4 regions of the Massilia sp. SYSU DXS3249 genome follow, and region 3 is predicted to be linked to each of the others. Evidence: predicted binding sites of a transcription regulator. Region 3 holds the regulator's gene; each other region holds the start of a gene.

Region 1 (5,456 bases), on a different contig from region 3:
TTCGCATGTCCAAGCACGCGCAAGGACTCGAATTCCTCGCCTCCCGCCCTCGTCATCGAACCGGCCAGCATCGCGTACGCCGGCCAGGACATGCCGGTGGCGGCGCAGCCCACCAGGTGCGCCCCGTGTTCCCCGGCGAGCCGGGCGGCGGCCAGCAAGCGCGCTTCCATCGCCGGGCTTTCGTCGACATGAACGACAATGGTCTTGTACATGGCTGCTCCTTTCCTTGGAAATTGCCGGAAGTCGCTGGAAATTGCCGAGAGAATTGGTGAGAATCGCGGCTCAGGGAATAATCGCCACTTTCAGGACGCCGTCGCGCCCGTTGGCGAACAGTTCATAGGCATCCTCGATCTGCTCGAGGCGGAAGCGGTGGGTCACCAGCGGCTGCAAGTCGAGCCGGCCCGATGCCACCACGTTCATCAGCCTGCGCATGCGCTCCTTGCCTCCGGGGCACAGGGTGGTCACGATCCGGTGGTCGCCCAGCCCTGCCGCGAATGCGTCCACCGGCAGCGAGAGCTTGCCGGAGTACACGCCCAGGCTCGACAGCGTGCCTCCGGGGCGCAGGACGCGCAGGCAACTCTCGAAGGTCTGCTGAGTGCCGAGCGCCTCGATTGCGACGTCCACGCCGAGGCCGCCGGTCAGGCGCAGGATTTCCTCTACCGGGTCGCGCTCGCTGTAGTCGATGACGTGGTCGGCGCCCAGGCGGCGGGCCATCGCGAGCCGCTCGGGTACACGGTCGACCGCGATGATGCGCGAGGCCCCGCGCAGGCGGGCGCCGGCCGTGGCGCACAGCCCGATCGGCCCCTGGGCAAATACCGCGACGCTGTCGCCGATCCGGATGCCGCCGCTTTCGGCGCCGCCGAACCCGGTGCTCAGGATGTCCGGGCACATCAGCACCTGTTCGTCGGTCAGTTCGTCCGGGATCGGCGCCAGGTTGGCCATGGCGAACGGTACCCTGACATACTCGGCCTGGCAGCCATCGATCGTATTGCCGAGGCGCCAGCCGCCGATGGCGTGCCCGCCACACTGGGCCTGGTGCCCGTCGAGGCAGGAGTGGCACTGCCCGCACGGGCAGATGGCCCCCGCCACGACGCGCTGTCCGACCACGTACCCGGTAACGCCGGCCCCGAGCTCGGCGATCGTGCCGACCGGTTCGTGCCCGACCGTGAGGCCGTCGGCGACCGGATACTCGCCTTTCAGGATATGCACGTCGGTCCCGCAGATGGTCGTCATGGTGATCTTGACGACCGCCTCGCCCGGCCCGGCACGCGGAATCGGCTTGCGCCCGAGGACGATCCGTCCGGGACCGGTGAAGACGGCTGCGTTCATGTTGCCCATTTGCTCCTCCTGTTCAGTTGGCGCAGTGCGCGGTGTGTGCGGCGTGGGGGGCTGCATCCGCGCCTGTCCTAGCGGGCCATCAGCACAGGCAGCGCCGCCTCCTGCAGCGCGGTCCTGCTCGCGCCGCCCAGGAGGAGTTCGTGGAACTGCGAACGGCCGAAGCATCCCATCACCACCAGGTCGCAGCCCTGTTCGGCGGCCAGGTCGAGGATCGCGTGCCCCGTATCGTGGCGCGGATCGCGCAGCACCACGTCGACCCGCATAGCGTGGCGTTCCAGGAAAGCGAGGGCGTCGTCCAGTTCCTCGGCGTCGGCACATGGGCCCGGAAAGGTGGGGGTGAGGGTGGCGAGAATCACATCGGTGGCGCGCTCGAGCAGGGGGAGCGAGGCAGACATCGCCATCGCCGCCTCCCTGCTGCCGTTCCAGCACAGCAGGATCCGGCGCGGACAGGCGGCAGGCGGCGCCAGCCGCGGCACGACCAGTACCGGCCGCGCGGCGTTGAGCACGAGATAGTCGGGCATGCGTTCGGCTGCCGGACGATAGCCCAGGCTCTCGTCCGGGTCGTCCTGGCTGACGACCACCAGGTCGGCGAACCGGGCAAGCAGTGCGAGGCCGTCAGGGGCCTGGTCGCAGATCAGGCGCGACTGGTGGGAAATGCCAGCGCGCCCGGCGACTTCCTCGAAGCGGTCGAGCGCGTCCCGGGCAGCCATGTGGAGCGGCTCCACATAGCTGGCCAGCAGGCTGCCTGGCGCGGCGTCGTAGCCGCCCGGGAAGATCTGACGCGCAATACCTGTGAATGCCGCGCCGACCAGGTGCGCGCCGTGCTCCGCGCAAATCGCGGTAGCCAGCGCGATCCGGGCGGGTGCATGGATGGACAGGTCGCAATGGACGAGGACGGTCTTGTACGGCATGCATACTCGCTTAGGTAGATGGGGCCACGTTGGTGTCAATCCGGGACGGTGGGATGGTTAGTGCGCAGGTCCGTGCGGCGTGGCGGCACCGCATCGGTCTCACTCTGCATCTCACACCTGCAGGCAAGTCTGTCGATCCGGGTCATTTGCCGCTTTGATGTAGGTCAAACGGGAGCCTGTCGTCGAAGGAGCCTTGCCGAAGCAGATAGACAGGGGTACGGACACGGCATGACGCGATCAGTGTGCCATTCACAAGATTCATGGCGTGCAGCCGCGATCCCGGTAACTTCATGGAGCACGGCCGGCAGATGCCGCCGGCGCAGCATGTGGCGCCTCCCCGGCGGCCACTGCGAATGCGTCTGCGCCTGGCCCTGTTGCCTGCGACGGGCGCGCCCGGTAGACCATCACCGGCACTGGCGAATAGGCCAGCACGCGTTGCGTGACGCTGCCGGCGATCAGCCGGCTCAGGCCGCGCCGGCCGTGCGAGGCAATGAAGATCAGGTCGCAGTGCTCGCGTTCGGCGACATTGATGATTTCATCGGCGGGCGAATAGCCGTACGCCGTCAGCGCCGTACATTTGACGCCGGCTTTCGCTGCCGCATCGGCAACCTGCCCGACATACTGGCTTGCCTGCTCCAGCAGGACGTCGACGCCAAGCGGGCTGCTTGTCGCAATCGCACCTTCCGCCGACATCATTACCGGTTCCGGCGGCGCAACCGAGAGCGCGACGATTTCGCTGCGACAAACCTGCGCGAAGGCAATCGCGGCATCGGCTGCCAGGGTCGCCAGTTCGGAACCGTCGGTGGGCACGAGAATGCGTTGGTACATGGGACTCTCCCTGTAGAAATCCTCACTTGCGCCGGATGGGCGCGCTGCTAGAATGGGTGCCACGTCCTCTCGAGTCCTTGATGCGCATCAAAATTGCATGACGCCGCGGCGCGCGATTTGCCCACCCTGGTGGATTTGATGTGCGTCAAGGCTGTTATCGGTGCCGGGCGCCATTCTGGCTCCCGGATCACCGCGCTCGGGGCCGCATGTGGCGGCTGACGGGCGTGTCAGGACCGGACAGGGAGAGCAGATGAGCATCCGTAACCTCGGCCACTTCTTCGCGCCCGGCTCCGTGGCGGTCGTCGGCGCGAGTGCGCGTCCCGGCAGCGTCGGCGCGACGGTGCTGGCCAACCTCGTCAGCGCCGGGTTCACGGGCCCCATCTGGCCGGTCAATCCGAAATACCGCCAGCTGTCGGGAATCGACGTGGTTGCGGACGTCAAGCGCCTGCCGCGCGCGCCCGGGCTGGCGGTGGTGTGCACGCCGGCCGCCACGGTGCCCCGTATCGTTGCCCAGCTCGGAGAGCTCGGGTGCCGGGCGGCGGTGGTGCTCAGCGCCGGGCTGGACGCCCCCGGTCCCGGCGGTGCCAGCCTGCGCCAGGCAATGCTCGATGCCGCCCGGCCACACCTGCTGCGCATCCTCGGGCCGAACTGTGTCGGCCTGCTGGTTCCGGGAATCGGCCTGAACGCAAGCTTCGCGCCGGTGTCGGCCTTGCCCGGACGCCTGGCCTTCGTCGCACAGTCCGGCGCGATGGTGACGGCGGTGCTTGACTGGGCGCGCGAGCGCAGGATCGGTTTTTCCTCGTTCATCTCCCTGGGCGACGCCAGCGATGTCGATCTCGGCGACCTGCTCGACTACCTGGCCGGAGACAGCGGCACCGACGCCATCCTCGTGTACGCTGAGGGCATCCGCCAGGCGCGCAAGTTCATGTCGGCGGCGCGCGGCGCGGCGCGCGCCAAGCCCACCGTGATCGTCAAGGCGGGCAGGGCGGCCGAGGCGGCGCGCGCAGCCTTCAGCCATACCGGTGCGCTGGCTGCGGCCGACCTGGTGGTCGACGCCGCCCTGCGCCGTGCCGGGATGCTGCGGGTGCACACCACCGCCGAGCTGTTCGATGCGGTGGCGGTGCTTGGGGATGGCCTGCGCCTGCGCCCCGGCGCCGGACGGCTGGCGATCCTGACCAATGGCGGGGGACCGGGCGTCATGGCAACCGACGCGTTGGTTGCCGCGCACGGAACGCTCGCATCGCTGGGCGAGGCCACGCTGGCGCAGCTCGACCGGCACCTGCCGCCTAACTGGTCGAGAGGAAACCCGGTCGACATCATCGGCGACGCGCCCGCCGAGCGCTATGTCGAGGTGCTGAAGACGCTGCTGGCCTCGAACGACGCCGATGCGCTGCTGCTGATCCACGCGCCGACGGCCATCGTGCCGGCCGCCGAGATCGCCCGCGCACTGTTGCCGCTGCTGCGTGGCGCATCGCGGCCGGTGCTGTGCTGCTGGCTTGGCGGCGCGAGCGTCGCGCAGGCACGCAATCTCTGTATCGACGCCGGCCTGCCAGTCTTCGACACGCCCGAGGAGGCCGTGCGCGCGCTGATGCAGCTGGTCGATTACGGGCGCAACCAGGCGCTGCTGATGCAGGTTCCCTCGGCAGGCGTGCTGGCCCCGGCGGACCGCTCCGGCGCGCGCACACGCGTGGCCCGGTTGCTGGCGGACGGCGGCGGGACGGTCGGGGAAGCGGACGCCAAGGCCCTGCTTGCCAGTTTCGGCATCCCGTCGGTGGCGACCGATATCGCGCTTGACGAAGCCGGGGCCGTGGCGGGCGCGGCGCGCATCGGCTATCCGGTTGCGCTGAAAATCCTGTCTCCCGACCTGTCGCACAAGTCCGACGTGGGCGGCGTCGTCCTCGACCTGGGCGACGAGCCCTCGCTGCGCGCGGCCCTGCGCGGCATGCGCGAACGCATCGCCGCCCTGCGCCCGAATGCCCGCCTTGCCGGCTTCACCGTGCAGGCGATGGCGCGCCGGCCGCATGCGCTGGAACTGATCGTCGGGTTGACGACAGACCCGGTATTCGGGCCGGTGGTGCTGTTCGGGCAGGGCGGTGTCGCGGTGGAGGCGAACGCCGACCAGTCGATCGGCCTGCCGCCGCTGAACCGGGTGCTGGCGCGCGACATGATCGGGCGCACGCGCGTGGCGCGCCTGCTGGCGGGCTTTCGGGACCATCCCCCGGTCGACCTTGACGCGCTCGCCGACGTGCTGGTGCGGGTCGGCCAGATGGCCGCGGACCTGCCCGAACTGTGCGAACTCGACATCAACCCGCTGCTGGCCGACAGCACAGGAGTGCTCGCGCTGGACGCCCGTATGCGCTTGTCGCCAGCCGCGGGACC
Region 2 (5,456 bases), on a different contig from region 3:
GCTTGACCGCGTCGATACGGATGCTTTCGTCCTTGGCAGGCGCGGCGGCGACGGCGCTGCTGTTGCTGCGGCGGTCGACACCGTCCCAGCCGGCCTTGGCGGCCGGTGCGGCCGGGGCAGCCTCGGTGTGCACGGCGGCAGGTGCTTCAGCGGCGGCCTGGACCGGCGCTGCCGATACGGCGGCGGCCGGAATCGCGGCGCTGGCCGGCACGACGGCGTTGTACATGGCAGGCCAGTCGAGGCCATCGTCGCCTGCTGCAGCGGCGGCAACCGGGGCCGGGGCAGCCGGAGCGGGCGCGGCAGCAGCCGGAGCGGCAGCCACGGGCGCCGGAGCGGCCTCGGCCTTGCCTTCGATCGCGTCCATCAGGATGCGTTCCAGGTCCTGCGGCATCGGCGCGAGCTGTTCCGGCGCGGTGCCGTTGTTCAGGTCGTTCAACTGGTCGGCCACGAAGCCCGATGCCTGCAGCGCCGCCTCGATCGACAGCGGGGTGACGGGCGCGGCGCCGGTGCGCAGCGCGTCGAACAGGTTTTCGGTCAGGTGGCAGGCCGCGACCAGCGCGGGCAGGCCCATGAAGCCGGCGCCGCCCTTGATCGTGTGGAAGGAACGGAAGACCGCGTTCAGCGTTTCCTTGTTGTCCGGATCGCGTTCGAGGCGCAGGAGGTGCTCTTCAACATTGACTGCCAGATCCATCGCCTCGACGACGAAGTCCTTGAGCATATCGTCCATTAGAATCCCAGATCGGCAAGAAGGTCGTCGACATTGTCCTGGTCCAGCGCCGCCGACGGCATCGACGGACCGGACATCAGCTGCACGGGGGCAGCTTCCTTTTCGGCCAGCTTGGCGCGCGTCTCGGGCGGCGCGTTGTCGCGCAGCAGCTGGGCCAGCTCGTTTTCCACGGTCTTGGTGATTCCGACCACTTTCTTGATCAGCTGGCCGGTGATGTCCTGGAAGTCCTGGGCCATCATGATTTCCAGCAGGCGCGCCTTTTCGGCTTCGGTCGCGTCCGACACGGCCTGGGCGAACTGGCGCGAGTCGCCGGCGAGGGCCTTGAATTCGTCCAGGCTGAGCTTGCCCGAGAACAGTGCGTCCCAGCGGCCCGACATGTCCTGGGCCTGCTTCGACAGCTTGTCCTGGGCCGGCATGCCTTCGTCGAGGGTGTTGAGCACCTTGTTGGCGGCCTGCTCTGTCAGGGTGGCGACGTATTCCAGGCGGTCCTGGGCGTCGTTGATCTGCGACGAGGCCTCGGTCAGCGCGCGGTCGTAGCCGAGTTCGCGCAGCGAGTCGTGCAGCAGGCGCACGATGCCGCCGAGGCGTTCGTACATGTTCTTGTCGCCCTCGCCTTCGGCTGCGTCGGCGGCAGGCGCGGCGGTCGTGGCCGCGGTGGCTGCAACGGCCGCCGGGGCAGCGGCCTGGCTCGATGCGACCTGGTCGAACAGGGCTTCCAGGTCGTCCTCGTCGGACATGGCGACAGGCGCAGCCGCCGGTGCGGCAGCAGGCGCCGCAGGGGCCGGCGCACTGGCGCGCTGGGCTGCCACTTCCTCGAATAAGGCGTCGAAATCGTCGGCGGCGTCGGTCATAATCCCTGCTTCTCCATATTAAGAATGTCGCAATTGTTGCGTGCGATTGTTACGTGTTTCGGTCCGGTGGATAACGGACTTCCACGCGCGTTTTGCGGGTCGTTGGAAGCCCAAAAATGATTCAGCGAGTGTAGCAGCGTAGTTGCCGTAGGTAAATGTCGGAAAAGGCAGTACGTCGAAATGGACAACGAAACTTAATTCCGCGACAATAAAACCGTGCGGTTCCTGATTATTTTCACAAGCCAGGTGTTGTTTTACAGTCGCGTCGATTGTGCATCGTTTTTATCACGTTCGTGGGGCCCGGTTTGCTGGAGGCAAGCTCATGTTTGACCAAAGTCAACAGCTTGCGCTATCACAAGCAACAGCTCGCTCGCCAGGGCCACAATAGCGTGGCATTTCGGAGGACTCATCATGTACCGGAAAATCCTGATCACCACCGACGGTTCGCTCGTGTCCCAGCACACGGCCTGCGCCGGCGTCAAGTTCGCCCAGCAGATGGGAGCCGAGGTGCTGGCCCTGTTTGTCGCACCCGAGTACCAGTACCCCGTGTATGTCGAAATCATCCCGCCCTCGTATCCGAGCGAGGAGGAATACGTCGAACAGATGAAGCGTACCGGCGAAGACCACATGGGCCGCATCATGCGTTCCTGCGAAAAGGCCGGGCTCGCGCACAGCTGCATGACGGCGTTTTCCGACGCGACGGCCCTCAAGATCGTCGACGTCGCCGAGCAGCAGGGCTGCGACCTGATCTTCATGGGTTCGCACGGACGCAGCGGCTGGGGCCAGATCCTGCTGGGCAGCGTCACGAACAAAGTGTTGTCGCATACGACCAGGCCGGTGCTGGTGCACCGCCTGATCAACGAGCCGGTCGAGTCGTAACGCCCGGTGCCGGCACGCCGCGCGCGGCGTGCATCTATATATAGACGCTGCGGCAGGCCGCGGCGCCAGGGGGAACGCATCTATGATAAGAATCGTCATTGCGGATGACCACACGATCATGCGCGAGGGCCTCAAGCGCATCCTGGACGGTGCGCTCGACGTCGAGATCGTCGGCGAAGCCACCAACGGCTTCGAGGTGCTGTCCCTCGTGCGCCAGGGCGGCTTCGACCTGCTGCTGCTGGACCTGTCGATGCCCGGGCGCAGCGGGGTCGACCTGATCCGCCAGGTGCGCAGCGAGGCGCCCAAGCTGGCCATCCTCATCCTCACCATGCACGAGGAGGAGCAATACGCGGTGCGCGCCATCCGCGCCGGCGCCCAGGGTTACCTCACGAAGGAAAGCGCGGGCACTCAGCTGGTGGGCGCGATCCGCAAGGTGGCTTCGGGCCGCCCCTACATCAGCACCGAAGTGGCCGAGCAACTGGCGCTGAACATTATGGCGCCCAACGAACAATTGCTGCATAAGCAACTGTCGGACCGTGAATTCGAGGTGTTTTCGCTACTAGTCGGCGGCAAGTCGATTACCGAGATCGCCAACAACCTGCACCTGTCGGTGAAGACGGTCAGCACCCACAAGACCCGCATCATGCAGAAGATGGGCATGACCTCGCTGTCGGAAATGGTCCAGTACGCGGTCGCGCACCGCCTGCTGGCGCCGCTGAAGGCCTGAGGCGTTCGGCCTGGCTGCGAAAGGCCTGGTCCAGCAGACCCGATACCGGGAACGTGGCCAGGCCCGACGCAAGGATTCAAAGATGTTTGACATCGCAATTGCATAGTTTGTGCCATACCCGCCACGCACCGCCCGGTGCGCCGGCGTGCAAGCGGGATAAGATAGTCCCATAGCCTCCCTCGAAGACGCCCCGTAGTAGTAAGATTATTCCTACACTCCTGACAGCCCTCCTACCGATACATTCAGCCATTGCTGATACCAATGCCGAACTCGTGTTGGCATACTGAATTCCAGCGTATCGACTTGCTTGCGATCTAATTTTTCTCCGTAAGCCAAGCCTGCCGCTTGATGAATCCTATTGAAGCACCCGGTAGCGGTTCCCCACTGAAACCGCACCTGCTCGAATTCTTCACTGGAGAAAAGCATGCAGTCCCAGCAAACGCCAGATCAACGCAACGCCAGCTCGACCATGCATTCCACCCCGATGGAAGCGGGCCGCCAACGCCAGGGCCGCCTGTGGTCCAACCTGAAAGAAGTCTGCGACCTGCTGCACATCCCGGCCGCCGTCTCGGTCAATTCCGAAGAGTTGCTGTTCCAGCACGTCCAGTTCAAGACGGGCCAGCGCGTGCACACCATCGGCCAGGCTTTCGACACCCTGTACATCGTCAATTCCGGCTTCCTGAAAACGGTGCTGATCGACGAGTTCGGCAACGAGCAGGTCCTGAGCTTCCCGATGAAGGGCGACATGCTCGGCGTCGACGGCATCCACACCCGCCACTACGCATCGGAGGCGGTCGCGCTGTCCGACTGCGACCTGATCCTGCTGCCGTTCAAGAAGCTGACCGCCCTCGGCCGCGTGCACATGGAACTGGAAAACCTGATGTACGGCGTCATGAGCCGCGAACTGGTGCGCGAACAGGCCATGATCGGCATGCTCGGCGCCCTGTCGGCCGAGGCACGCGTGGCCCGCTTCCTGGTCTCGCTGGCCGACCGTTTCGCCGCGATGGGCTACTCGAGCAAGCTGTTCAACCTGCGCATGACGCGCCACGAGATCGGCAGCTACCTGGGCCTGACGCTGGAAACGGTGAGCCGCACCCTGTCGGCCTTTAACGAAATCGGGCTGATCACGGTCGACCAGCGCACCATCGGCATCAAGGACGCCGAAGCGCTCAAGACCCTGCGCCGCCTGCCACCCTCGCGCTCGCGCACCAAGGGTGCCGGCGCCAAGAAGGCCGAGCTGGATGCGGCCGGCGGCGACCAGGTGCTGGCGACGGTGTAAGTTGCGGTATGGCCGGGTTGATCCCGGCAAGGACAAACGGCTCCGACCGTGACGGTTTCAACAAGAACCGCCATGTCGGAGCCGTAATAATTTGGCGCGCCGATCATTCGAAAAGCGAGACGCAAGGGACGTAGGGGTCATTGAGGCCAATGGTCTCAATGACGGGTTCACCGGGCGGGTTCCCCGCCCACCCTACGTCCTCCCTCACCATTCATGCTCGCGGATACGTTGTTGTCTGCAGATGGTGAAACCTTGTCGGCAGGATCGCTACGTTATTCGTCCCGCGACAACACCCCATTATTCACCCGCACCGCATCCCCCGCGCGGAAGCCCGGGTCGTTGTCGAACTGCAGCGTCTGCGTCGCTCCGTTCCCCGAATAGCGCACGACGACTTCATAGCGCTGGCTGCGGCGGGCGTTGCGTTCGATGTTGCGTCCGACCACCCCGCCGCCGACCGCGCCCGCGACCGTGGCCGCAGTGCGTCCGCTGCCGCTGCCGACCTGGCTGCCGAGCAGGCCGCCGACGACCGCGCCGCCCACCGTGCCGAGGTAGTTGCCCTCCCCGCTCACTTCCACCACGTTCACGGCTTCCACCGTCGCGCAGTTGGTGCAATAGCGGGCCGTACGCGGCGCGCTGGTGGCGATCGGGCGTGGCGCGGTGCCTGCCAGCAGCGGGCGGCCCAGCACCTGGGTCGTGTAGCGGCCGTTGGCGCGGATCGTCGCCGTCACCCGCGCGTCCGGGCTGAGCCGGTCGTCGCGGCGGATCGTGTAGTCGGCCGCGTATTCGCCGGGACGCACTTCCGGCAGGAAGAAGACGCCGCGCGCACCGGCCATCGTCAGCTCGACGCGCGCGCCCGGCGTGCCGAAGACCGTGAAGCCGATGTCGTTGCCCGGCGCCAGCTCCTCGCTGCCGCGTACCTCGAAGCGCTCGATGCGGGGCACCGTCGCCAGGTCGCCGCGGCGGTTCGCGCGCGGAGCGCCGTCGCGCACCACC
Region 3 (5,456 bases):
CCTTCCCCGCCCAGCACCAGCCAGGTTTCGTTGCCGTCCCAGACCGGGGCCACGGTATTCATCATGGTGTCGCGGTCGCGCTTGTCCCGGGCGAAGGGGAACAGCATGCCGATGCCGAGGTCGAAGCCGTCGAGCAGCACGTACATGAAGACGGCGAAGTAGATGATGACGGCCCAGATGACCGAGGTGTCGATGCCCATGGCTCAGCTTCCCCTGGAGTGGTGACCGCCGCCGCCGGGATGATCCTCCACCGCGTCGTCGTCGTTGCCGACGTCGGCGGCCGACATCGGGCGCATCGGCGTGCGGCCTTCGCCCGGCCCGCCCTCGGTCGCCCGGTGCAGCTCGAAGGCCTGGGGGCCCTTGCGCATCATGCGCAGCACGTAGGCGGTGCCGGCGCCGAACACGAAGAGGTAGGCGACCACGAACAGGGCCAGCGTGAGCGCGAGCGTCCCGGCGCCGTGCGGCGAGACGGCGTCCGCCGTCCTCAGCACGCCGTACACGACCCAGGGCTGGCGCCCCACTTCGGTGGTGACCCAGCCGGCGAGGATGGCCACCAGCCCGGCCGGCCCCATCCACAAGGCACCGCGCAGGAAAGCGCGGCTGGTGAAGATCCGCCCGCGCCGCCTGAGCAGCAGGCTCCAGGCGCCGAGGGCGATCATCAGCAGGCCCAGTCCGACCATCAGGCGGAAGCTCCAGAACACGATCAGGGAGTTCGGCCGGTCGGCGGGGGCGAATTCCTTCAGGCCGGCAATCTGCCCGGACCAGGTATGGGTCAGGATCAGGCTGCCCAGGTGCGGGATGCCGACCGCGTAGCGCGTCTGCTCGGCCTCCATGTCGGGAATCCCGAACAGCAGCAGCGGCACCGCCTCGCCGGGCTCGTTCTGCCAGTGTCCTTCCATCGCCGCCAGCTTGGCGGGCTGGTGCTCGAGCGTGTTGAGGCCGTGGAAGTCGCCGATGACCGCCTGGACGGGCGCCGCGAGCAGGATCATCCACATCGCCATCGACAGCATCTTGCGCACCGCCGGGTTGTCCCTGCCCTTGAGCAGTTGCCAGGCCCCGACCGCGCCGACGATCAGCGCCGTGGTGAGGTAGGCCGCCGCCACCATGTGCAGCAGGCGGTAGGGAAACGAGGGATTGAAGACGATCGCCAGCCAGTCGGCCGGCACCATGCGCCCGCCCTCGATGGCATAGCCCTGTGGGGTCTGCATCCAGCTGTTGGCGGCCAGGATCCAGGTGGCGGAAATCAGGGTGCCGACCGCGACCATGCAGGTGGCGACGAAATGCAGGTGCGGGCCGACCCGGGTCCAGCCGAACAGCATTACGCCGAGGAAGCCCGCCTCCAGGAAGAAGGCGGTCAGCACTTCGTAGGCCAGCACCGGGCCCATGATCGAACCGGCGAACTCGGACATGGCGCCCCAGTTGGTGCCGATCTGGTAGGCCATCACGATGCCCGACACCACGCCCATGCCGAACATGACGGCGAAGATCTTCAGCCAGAAATGGTAGAGGTCGACATACACCGCGCGCTTGGTGCGCAGCCAGGACAATTCGAGGACGGCGAGGTAGCTTGCCAGGCCGATGGTGACCGCCGGGAACAGGATGTGGAAGGACATCGTGAACGCGAACTGGATGCGGGCCAGGTCCAACGCCGATAAGCCGAACATGAGCACTCCCGAGGATGAACTGTCGAGAATCTAGCATGGGTAAAGGTGCGCACAGTTGGCAAGCTGTCCATGCTCGCGAAAGGCGGTGCGAAGCGTAGGGAGCCGTTGCGTACTTACATCGCAAGCGCGCATGTGGACGGCCTTGTCCGGAAAAACCGGGAATGGGGACGGCTCAGCGGTCTATAATGGACCGGCCACGTTTTTACCTCGTTTCTTCGTCCTAACATGACCCAAGGCATCCCACTTCCCGCGACGGCGCCGATCAGTCTCGGCGCGATCAAGGCCAGCTGCAGCGCCTGCAGCATGCACCAGCTCTGCCTGCCGATGGGGCTCGACGACGCCGACATCAACCGGCTCGACCAGATCATCGGCCGCCGCCGCCGCCTCGCGCGCGACGAGCGCCTGTACGCCATGGGCGAGCCCTTCCGCAGCCTGTACGCGATCCGCTACGGCCATTTCAAGACCTACCAGGTCAATGCCGCCGGCGAGCAGCAGATCACCGGCTTTCAGATGGCCGGCGAGCTGCTCGGCATGGACGCGATCAGCGGCGACCGCCACCACTGCGACGCGGTGGCGCTGGAAGACAGCGAAGTCTGCGAAATTCCGTTCGCACGCCTGGAAGACCTGTTCGGCCAGGTGCCCGCCCTGCTCCGCCATTTTCACCGGATCATGAGCCAGGAGATCACGCGCGAGCAGAACGTGATGCTTCTGTTGGGCAATATGCGCGCCGAGCAGCGCTTTGCAGTGTTCCTGGTGAACCTGTCCGCACGTTATGCGGCGCGCGGCTACTCCTCGACCAGCTTCGGGCTGCGCATGTCGCGCGAGGACATCGGCAACTACCTGGGCCTGACGATCGAGAGCGTGAGCCGGCTCCTGTCGCGCTTCAAGAAACAGGGCTGGATCGAAGTCGACAAGCGCGAGGTGCGCCTGCTCGAGCCGGCCAAGCTGAAGGCGATTGCGGCCGGCACCGACCAGTGCAGCCCGATGAGCTGAGTGCCTAATAAAACCTCCATGGCTGCGTTGCATCGTCTCGCCGTACCCTGGTACTGTCTTCGACGATGCGCCTTGCCCTGGAGGTTTTCTTAGGCGCTCCCCTCCGGATTAAAAAGTAACCCGCACCGCCGGGGCGCTGCGCTGCGCCTCGCCGTGGTAAACGGCTTCGATGTTGTTGCCGTCCGGATCGAGCGCGAAGGCAGCGTAATAGCCGGGGTGGTAGGCGCGTTCCCCGGGGCCGCCGTTGTCCTTGCCGCCCGCGGCCAGTGCTGCCTTGTGGAAAGCATCGACCATCTCGCGGCTGCCCGCCTGGAAGGCCAGGTGGTGGCGCCCGGTCAGCATGCCCTGCGCGGCCTCGCTGTCGGCGGTCGAGACGAACAGTTCGTCGGCCCAGAAATAATCCTCGCCGCTAGCCGCCAGCGGCACGCCCAGCGCTTCGAATACTGCCGTATAAAACCTGCGCGACGCAGGGAGGTTGCGCACCACGAGCTGGATGTGGTCGATCAGGCGGCCGCGGTAGAGTTCCTGGGTTTCCATAGCGCACTCCTTCGGAAAGAGGTGGTCGGGAATCCATTCTATCGTGCGGCGGACGTAGGGTGGGCTCTCGAGCCCACGCGGTTTCATCACGTGCATGGACGCGCTGCCTGCGCGTCCGCGGCATGGTCGCCTGGACGCAGAGTACGTACCGCGTGGGCACAAGTGCCCACCCTACCGGTCGGTTCAGGCCTTCGCCTTCTCCTTCGCGATCCAGCCGTCGACCAGCTGGCCCAGCACGTCGAGCGGCACGGAACCGGCGCCGAGGACCATGTCGTGGAAGGCCGGCAGCGAGAATTTCGGGCCGAGTTCGGCCTTGGCCTTCTCGCGCAGCTCCAGGATGCGCAGCATGCCGATCATGTAGGCCGTGGCCTGGCCCGGCCAGGCGACGTAGCGGTCCACTTCCTGCACGTTGATGCCGTAGTCGACCGCCTGCTGGCGCGTCCAGCCCTTCATGTGCAGGCCGGTGTCGACCACCAGGCGGCGTGCGCGGAACAGTTCCGACCCGAGCGCGCCCAGGAGGCCCGGCACGTCGCCGGTCTTTTCGTCCCCGTACCAGCCCTGCTCCACCGCCAGGCGTTCGGTGTACAGCGCCCAGCCTTCGCTGTGCGCGCTGCCGCCGCTGAAGATGCGCTGGCTGCGGTATTTCGGGATGCCGGTCAATTCCTGCTGGATCGCCAGCTGGAAGTGGTGGCCGGGTACCGCCTCGTGGTAGGACAGGCTGCGCATGCGGATCATGTCGAAGGTCGGACCGCGCATCGGCACCCAGAACACGCCCGGGCGGCTGCCGTCCGGCGCCGGCAGCGAGTAGTGGGCGGCGGCCGAGGCCTCGGTCAGCGGCGGCTCGCGCAGCACGACGACCGGGGCTCGCGGCTTCAGGTTGAACAGGCTGGCGCTGCGCCGCTCGGCGTCCTTCACCATCTCGACGTACTTGGCCAGGATGGCCGGGCGCGGGTCCTCTCCATCCTTCACCTTCGGCTGGAAGGTGGCGTCGAGCGCCTTCATGCGCGCCTCGATGCTGCCCTCGTTGAAGCCGAGCGAGCGCAGGTGCTTGTCCATCTCGCCTTCGATGCGCGCCACTTCGCGCAGGCCGATCGCATGGATCTCCTCGGCGCCGAGCGTGGTGCTGGTGTAGTTGGCGAGCGCGCGGGCATAGGCTTTGGCGCCGTCGGGCAGGCGCGAGATGCCGGCCGTGTCGGTGGTCTTCGGATGCAGCTCGGCCATGAAGGCTTGCACGCGGGTGTAGGCCGGGCGGATCTTGTCCTCGACGATTTTCGTCGCGCGCGCGATCGCCGCCGTACGCGCCGCGGGCGTCAGGTCCTTCAACTCTGCCGTGCGCTGCTCGAGCGAGGTCACCAGCACGTTCTGCGGCGCGGCCGGCTTGAGGAAGGTGTCGACCTGGAACTGGGCGCGCTCGAGGATGAAGCGCGGCGGGATCAGCTTGCGTTCGGCGGCGGAACGGCCGCGCGCCAGCGCCTCGTCCATGCGGGCGGCTACCTGGTCCAGGCGGGCCAGGTAGCTGTCGACGTCGGCCGCGCGGCGCATCGGGTGGGTCTGGGTCAGGAAGTTCACCAGGCTGACCTGCACGCCGCTGAACTGCGAGAACACGAAGTTGTGGTCCTCGAAGGGCTCGTTGGCGACCGTGTTCGAGAGCGACCAGCGCATCACCATGGCCGAGATGCGCTGGGTCTCGCTCAGCGGACCGGCCAGGAATTTGTCGAGGCGCGCGAGGCCCTGCTTCGCCAGCGCGATGGCCTGCTTGCGCTGGGCCGGCGTCTGCGGCGTCAACTCGCGGTCCAAACGTTCCTGCTCGGCGCCGCCGAAGTACTGGGTCGAGGTGGCGAACTGCGGGTTGCGGCGCACCCAGTCGTTGGCGAACTTGTCGGCCCAGGCATCGAAGGCGGCGTTCGGCTTGACGGCGGGAGCAGTGGCAGCCGTTGCGGCGGGTGCGGCCAGCGCCGCCGAGGGCAGCGCGGCGGCCAGCGCGATGGGAACGAACAGGGAAGCAAGGGCGACGCGCAAGGCGCATTGGAACTGAGCAGGCATGGTGTCTCTTCTAATTAGTAGTCCGGCAAATTGCCGCGCTGGAAATCTAACATGGAAGAGTTGGGAGGAACAGTCTTTACAGTCGCGTGCGCGGCCCTGCCTGGGGTGTCGGGTCGGCGACGATTTCCAATCCGCCCGCAGCCGGATTCCAGCGCCGCGCCAGGCGCCATTCGCGCCCCTCCCCTTCGATCACCACCTGCCAGTGCGTCATTTCCAGCC
Region 4 (5,456 bases), on a different contig from region 3:
GGCTTGACGAGATAATCGTCGGCGCCGCCATCGAGCCCGGCGACGCGGTCTTCGGTCGCGTCGCGCGCGCTCAGGAGCAGTACCGGGACCCGCCGTCCGCTCGAGCGGATGCTGCGCAGTACGGCCATGCCGTCCTTCTTCGGCAGGCCGAGGTCGAGCAATACCATTTCATAAGGCAGGCAGGCGAGCGAATGCAGGGCGGCGTCGCCGTCCACGACCCAGTCGACGCCATAGCTCGCATCACGCAGTGCCTGCTGCACGACATTGCCGATCATGTAGTCGTCTTCCACCAGCAGGACACGCATTGCCATCTTTCCTTTTATGTTCGAAGTCGCTGCGCGCCGCCTCATGCACCGCGCCATGTGGTGCCCGGGCACCGTCGAATTTTCCGCAGTGGCGAACTTAGCGGAGGAGACTTAGCTCAGCCTTAGCTCGGACGCAAGGTTCGCTGCCGCCGCTCGCGGCTGTTTCATTTAAGCACAGCCATGCCGGCACTAAGTGTTCGCTAAGTGTCGCTGCCTACCATTGCCGAGCTCGCTGATCCGGCGGATGGTCCTGCCGCCGCCCATCGGGATTCATCGCAACCATGCCGGCCATCCAGCAGTGGCCCGGCACCGCTACCCCGACGCATGAAACTGCTCCTCATTCCTGTCCTGGTCCTGTTTTTCCTTGCCGGCCACCTGTCCTTGGCCCAGGCGGCCGCGACAAGCGGCCAGCGCGCGGCACGGCTGGCCACCCTGCGCTCGAGCGCGGTCGTCATTCTCGATCAGCGGTCCAAGGCGGTCTTGTACCAGAAAAATGCCCATGCCGTCATGCCGATCGCATCGCTGACCAAGCTGATGACGGCGCTGGTCGTCCTCGACGCCCGCCAGGACATGAAGGAAATGTTGACGGTCAGCAGGGCCGATATCGACCGGCTCAAGTACTCGTCCTCGCGCTTGCGGGTAGGCACCCGCTTGTCGCGCGCGGACATGCTCCACCTGGCACTGATGAGTTCGGAAAACCGCGCGGCATCGGCCCTGGGACGCTACTATCCCGGCGGGACCAGGAAATTCGTGGCCGCCATGAACGCCAAGGCACGCGCACTCGGCATGAAGGACACCCGCTACGTCGAACCCACCGGCCTCTCGCGCGACAACGTCTCGACGCCGACCGACCTGGCCAGGCTGGTCGTTGCCGCGGAAAAGAACCCGGTCATCCGGCGCTATTCGACCGACCACCGCTTCGTCATCCGCCAGGGCAAATCGAAGAGTGTCTACCGCAACACGAATCGCCTCACGTCGAGCGCGAACTGGCGCATCCGCCTGCAGAAGACCGGTTACATATCGGAAGCGGGCCGCTGCATGGTGCTGTATGCGATCGTCAGGAAGCGCCCCACGGTGATGGTGTTCCTGGACGCACAGGGGAAATTTTCCCATGCGGCCGACGCCAACAGGGTGCGCTCATGGCTGGCCAGGTTCGGGGCACGGGTGCTGGCGCGGGCCAGGGGCTTGTGATGCGCGCCGGGGTGGCCGTACTGCCCTGCGGCGCCAACGGCCTTGCATCCTCGCGCGGCAAGCTCACAGCGCCGGTGCAGCCATGTCGTGTCGGGCGTGCCCCTGTTGGCAGCGTATCGGCATAAGAGAAATCGGAACAAGTCGAAGCCACGGGGTGCCGTCCTGGCATAAAGTCAGCAAGGGCTTCTTTGTCGGGTACCGCAAGATGAGCGAGGGGTCGATGGCGTATGGCTATTTCGTCAATATGGTAGTGACAGTCGCGACCCGCAGACAAGTCTCGGACCGCTGACGCGCTTCGCCAACCACGAGCGCTTCGACCAGGCTGTTGCCCTGGCCCGTCAATTGATGGCGCACGGTGACGACACGTTACCGCTGGCGACCGCCGGCTCCGCCACCGTCTGGGACTTTCCTGCGGGCCTTGTCCATGCTTCCGCTGCGGCCGGGCACACTCGCGCAGCTGTCCGTTGGGATGTCGCCCAAATGACCGAGGTCGGTCATCACGCCATCGCGATAGAATGGACACGGCAGCCGTGCCGCGCAGGAAAATACCGATACAGCAAGAGGACCGCCATGTACAAGACCGTTCTGGTGTATGCCGACGGGAGTCCCCACCAGCACAGCAGGATACTTGCAGCGGCCCGGCTGATGGTACGTGACACCCCCTCCGGCCATAACCGCCACCGCGAACAGGTCGCTGGTGGCGGCGCCCCGGGGGCCGCTCGAGCGCGCCCGCTGACTCCCGGATCGCACCAGCCTACGACGCCCCGGTGATAATGCATACGGACAAGTGCCCATGTACGCCACCTCCCCGCAAGAAGCCCTCTCGCGCTCCGCTCATCGCCGCCTCCTGTCCGGTGGCGCCGTCACCCTGCTGTTCCTGATCGCCCTGCCCGGTGCAATCGCGCAGGACGCGGGCAGGGACGCCCGGTTCGCTGTCGGGATCGAAGGCGAATTCCGCGCCCGGAGCGAGAAAGCCGCGGAGCGCCGCCTGGCAGACGCCGCCCGTGCCGCGCGCGCCATGTCCGCCACCCCGGCCATCGCCGACCTGCTGACCCGGGCGCGAGGCGTGTACATCGTCCCGGCATACGGCCGCGCCGCCCTCGGCGTAGGCGCCGCTGGCGGCTCCGGCGTGCTGATGGCCCGGCGCGCCGACGGCCAGTGGGGCAACCCCGCTTTCTTTACCATGGGCGGGCTCGGGATCGGACTGCAGGCCGGGGCCGAGGGCGGGCCGGTCGCACTGCTGCTCATGAACCAGAAGGCGGTTGACCGCTTTCGTAAGCGCAACAACTTCTCGCTGGGCGCCGACGCCGGGCTGACCGTCCTCAACTACAGACGCATGGCGGCGGGCTCGACTGCCGGGGACGTGGTCGCCTGGTCTGGCGGCAAGGGTGTGTTCGGCAATGCAGCCACAGTCTCGATCAATGATATCCGCTATAATCGGGACCTGACGCACGCCCATTACGGCAAGCCTGTCTCTGCGCGGCAGGCAATCGACGGCGCCCCATCCGACCGGCGGGCCCACGCCCTCAGGACCGCGCTCGGCGAACGAAGGCAGCCGGCGCGTGCCCACGACAATTAGCAGGATCCGGTACACCGCGGCGATCCGTCGAAGGGCTGCGCCGTTGATTCGCGTCACTCCTTGCTGCGCGCACCTGAACCAAACGGCCACGTTCGACTCCAAACCGATAGGTCGACGAGACTGCGATCCGAAGCGATCCCTTGCGGCGGCCGAGCCAGTGCCTGGCGCCCGCCCGGCAAGCCTGGAGGAGACATGAAAAAGCTGCTTGTGCCTTGCGACGGTTCGGACAATGCATTACACGCCGTGCGCCACGCCGCCAGGGAGGCGGCGGACGCCCAGGCCCAGGTCCATTTGCTGCACGTGGTCGAACCGATGACGCCGGTGATACTGGCCGAAGCGTTCTCCGCACCGCAGCTCGATGATCGCTTCCCTCCCCAGGCGGCGCAGGCGCTGGAACCGGCGGCCAAGATCCTCGTGGAAGCTGGCGTCCCATACACGCTCCATTGCCATTTCGGACTGCCCGCGCCCGAAATCGCCGGCTATGCACACTCCACCGCATGCGACGCGATCATCATGGGAACACGGGGACGAGGCGCGTTGGCAAACCTCATGATCGGGTCGGTGGCCACCCAGGTGGTAAAGCTGGTCGACATCCCCGTCACCCTCGTCAAACAGGCCTGGCCGCCCCGCCGGCAAGACGGGGACGTCACGAAAAAAATACTCGTTCCCATCGACGGGTCGGACAGCGCACTGCGGGCCTTGCGCCACGCCGCCGCGCGAGCGCGCGAGAAACCGGGCGTACGGCTGGAGCTGCTGCACGTGCTCGACCCCACAAGCTCACGGTCGTATGCCAGCCTGTCTCCAGCAGAACTGACACGTCTTGCGCCCGACGAATTCGTACGCGTGCTGGGCCCGGCAAGGGAACTCCTCGATTCCGAAGGTATTCCGTATGAAGTGCACTGCCGCACAGGCGATCCGGGCAGGCAGATTGGGCACCATCTCGCGCAGGCCGGCAGTGCGGCAGTCGTCATGGGCACCCGCGGACTCGGGCTGATGGGCAACCTCGTGATTGGTTCCGTTGCGTCGCAAGTCGTCTATCACGCGCAGGTGCCGGTAACATTGATCAAATGATTGTCGGGAGAGTCCGTGTCGGGCACGACAGACCCGACCACAAGCGGCGTCTGTCGTGCGGCGCCATCCGGTGCCCGTTGCCATCCTGCCTGTGAGGACCCTCATGTTCAAGCGGATACTCGTTCCAACTGACGGATCGGCAGCGTCCACAGCTGCGGTCGACGCGGCAGTTGCTTTGGCGCATGACACCGGCGCCGAGATCGTCGGGTTCCATGCCATTCCCATGCGTCCTCTCTTCAGCCACGTGCTCGGCGTCCTCGCCGCTCCTGGCAACCGGGCCCTGGCGCAGGAGTATCTCGGCTATCTGGAACGGCGCGCGGCCCAGGCGGGCGTCGCCGCCACCGTCGCCACGCCAACCTCGGACGCTCCCTACGAACAGATCATCAAGACCGCCCGCGACCTGCAGTGCGACCTGATCGTCATGGGCTCGCACGGCCGCAGCGGCGCGGCAGCCCTGCTGCTGGGGAGCGAGACGCAAGCGGTACTGACACATAGCGCCATCCCGGTGCTCGTCATCCGGCAACCGGCTGAGCCTGCCGCGCCTGCCGTGCAAAGGGGGCATCCATGAACGAACCCGTCTTCCCGCCCGCCGGCGTGCGCGAGCGCGACGCGAGCCCCTGGCAGGGCACTCGCCGCCGATACCCGGAAACCGAGGTCGAGCGTGCGGCGCTCGACCTGCCGCTGCACGCCTGGCTGGGCCGCTTCACGGGCTACGTCTCGCCAGCAGCGCTCGGCATGGCGTGGTTCGACTGGTGCAGCCACCTGCTGCTCTCCCCCGACAAGCAGGTCGAGCTCGCCACACACGCGGCGACGGCGACGCTGCGCTGGCTGCAGTACTGTGCCGGCGCCGCACTGGCGCACCCCGACGAGCCGGTGGTGCCGCTGGCTCAGGACAAGCGCTTCGTCGACCCGGCCTGGCACCGCTGGCCCTGGAACGTGCTGAGCCAGGGCTTCCTGCTGCAGCAGCAATGGTGGCACCGCGCCACCCGCAGCGTACGCGGCATGTCGGCCCACCACGGCGACGTCGTCACGTTCGTGACGCGCCAACTGCTCGACTGCGCTGCGCCGTCGAACTTCGTCCTGACCAATCCCGTCGTGCTGGAGGCGACCTGGAAACGTGGCGGCATGAACCTCGTCGCGGGCTCATGGCGTGCGGCGCACGACGCCTGGCGGGCTGCAAGCGGCGACGCCGGAACACCGGGCTTTCGTCCCGGCCGCGAAGTGGCGGTCACGCCGGGCCAGGTCGTGCTGCGCAACGAGCTGGCAGAACTGCTGCGCTACGATCCGGTCACGCCGACGGTCCATGCGGT

The links. Region 3 encodes FNR, which switches genes on or off when oxygen is low (the NO sensors DNR and NnrR bind a similar motif). Its sites were predicted from a motif close to TTGATNNNNATCAA; they were not measured.
Region 1: the regulator FNR is predicted to act here: its motif matches at 3,155-3,168, upstream of ACWCIA_RS02170 (universal stress protein).
Region 2: the regulator FNR is predicted to act here: its motif matches at 1,905-1,918, upstream of ACWCIA_RS22200 (universal stress protein).
Region 4: the regulator FNR is predicted to act here: its motif matches at 3,119-3,132, upstream of ACWCIA_RS02195 (universal stress protein).

The regions. Positions count from the first base shown of each region.
Region 1 covers NZ_JBSIPX010000001.1:494,833-500,288, forward strand. The annotation lists gene ACWCIA_RS02155 (universal stress protein) at 1-212, opposite strand, end outside; gene ACWCIA_RS02160 (NAD(P)-dependent alcohol dehydrogenase) at 283-1,338, opposite strand; gene ACWCIA_RS02165 (universal stress protein) at 1,407-2,249, opposite strand; gene ACWCIA_RS02170 (universal stress protein) at 2,538-3,077, opposite strand; gene ACWCIA_RS02175 (bifunctional acetate--CoA ligase family protein/GNAT family N-acetyltransferase) at 3,328-5,456, shown strand, end outside.
Region 2 covers NZ_JBSIPX010000028.1:22,628-28,083, reverse strand. The annotation lists gene ACWCIA_RS22210 (chemotaxis protein CheA) at 1-727, opposite strand, end outside; gene ACWCIA_RS22205 (protein phosphatase CheZ) at 727-1,578, opposite strand; gene ACWCIA_RS22200 (universal stress protein) at 1,990-2,457, shown strand; gene ACWCIA_RS22195 (response regulator) at 2,540-3,184, shown strand; gene ACWCIA_RS22190 (Crp/Fnr family transcriptional regulator) at 3,669-4,463, shown strand; gene ACWCIA_RS22185 (glycine zipper 2TM domain-containing protein) at 4,736-5,456, opposite strand, start outside.
Region 3 covers NZ_JBSIPX010000004.1:16,465-21,920, reverse strand. The annotation lists gene cydB (cytochrome d ubiquinol oxidase subunit II) at 1-200, opposite strand, end outside; gene ACWCIA_RS06275 (cytochrome ubiquinol oxidase subunit I) at 204-1,664, opposite strand; gene fnr (fumarate/nitrate reduction transcriptional regulator Fnr) at 1,890-2,657, shown strand; gene ACWCIA_RS06265 (VOC family protein) at 2,766-3,194, opposite strand; gene ACWCIA_RS06260 (DUF885 domain-containing protein) at 3,378-5,237, opposite strand; gene ACWCIA_RS06255 (FixH family protein) at 5,314-5,456, opposite strand, start outside.
Region 4 covers NZ_JBSIPX010000001.1:503,855-509,310, reverse strand. The annotation lists gene ACWCIA_RS02210 (response regulator) at 1-305, opposite strand, end outside; gene pbpG (D-alanyl-D-alanine endopeptidase) at 630-1,496, shown strand; gene ACWCIA_RS02200 (lipid-binding SYLF domain-containing protein) at 2,290-3,075, shown strand; gene ACWCIA_RS02195 (universal stress protein) at 3,268-4,146, shown strand; gene ACWCIA_RS02190 (universal stress protein) at 4,250-4,714, shown strand; gene ACWCIA_RS02185 (PHA/PHB synthase family protein) at 4,711-5,456, shown strand, end outside.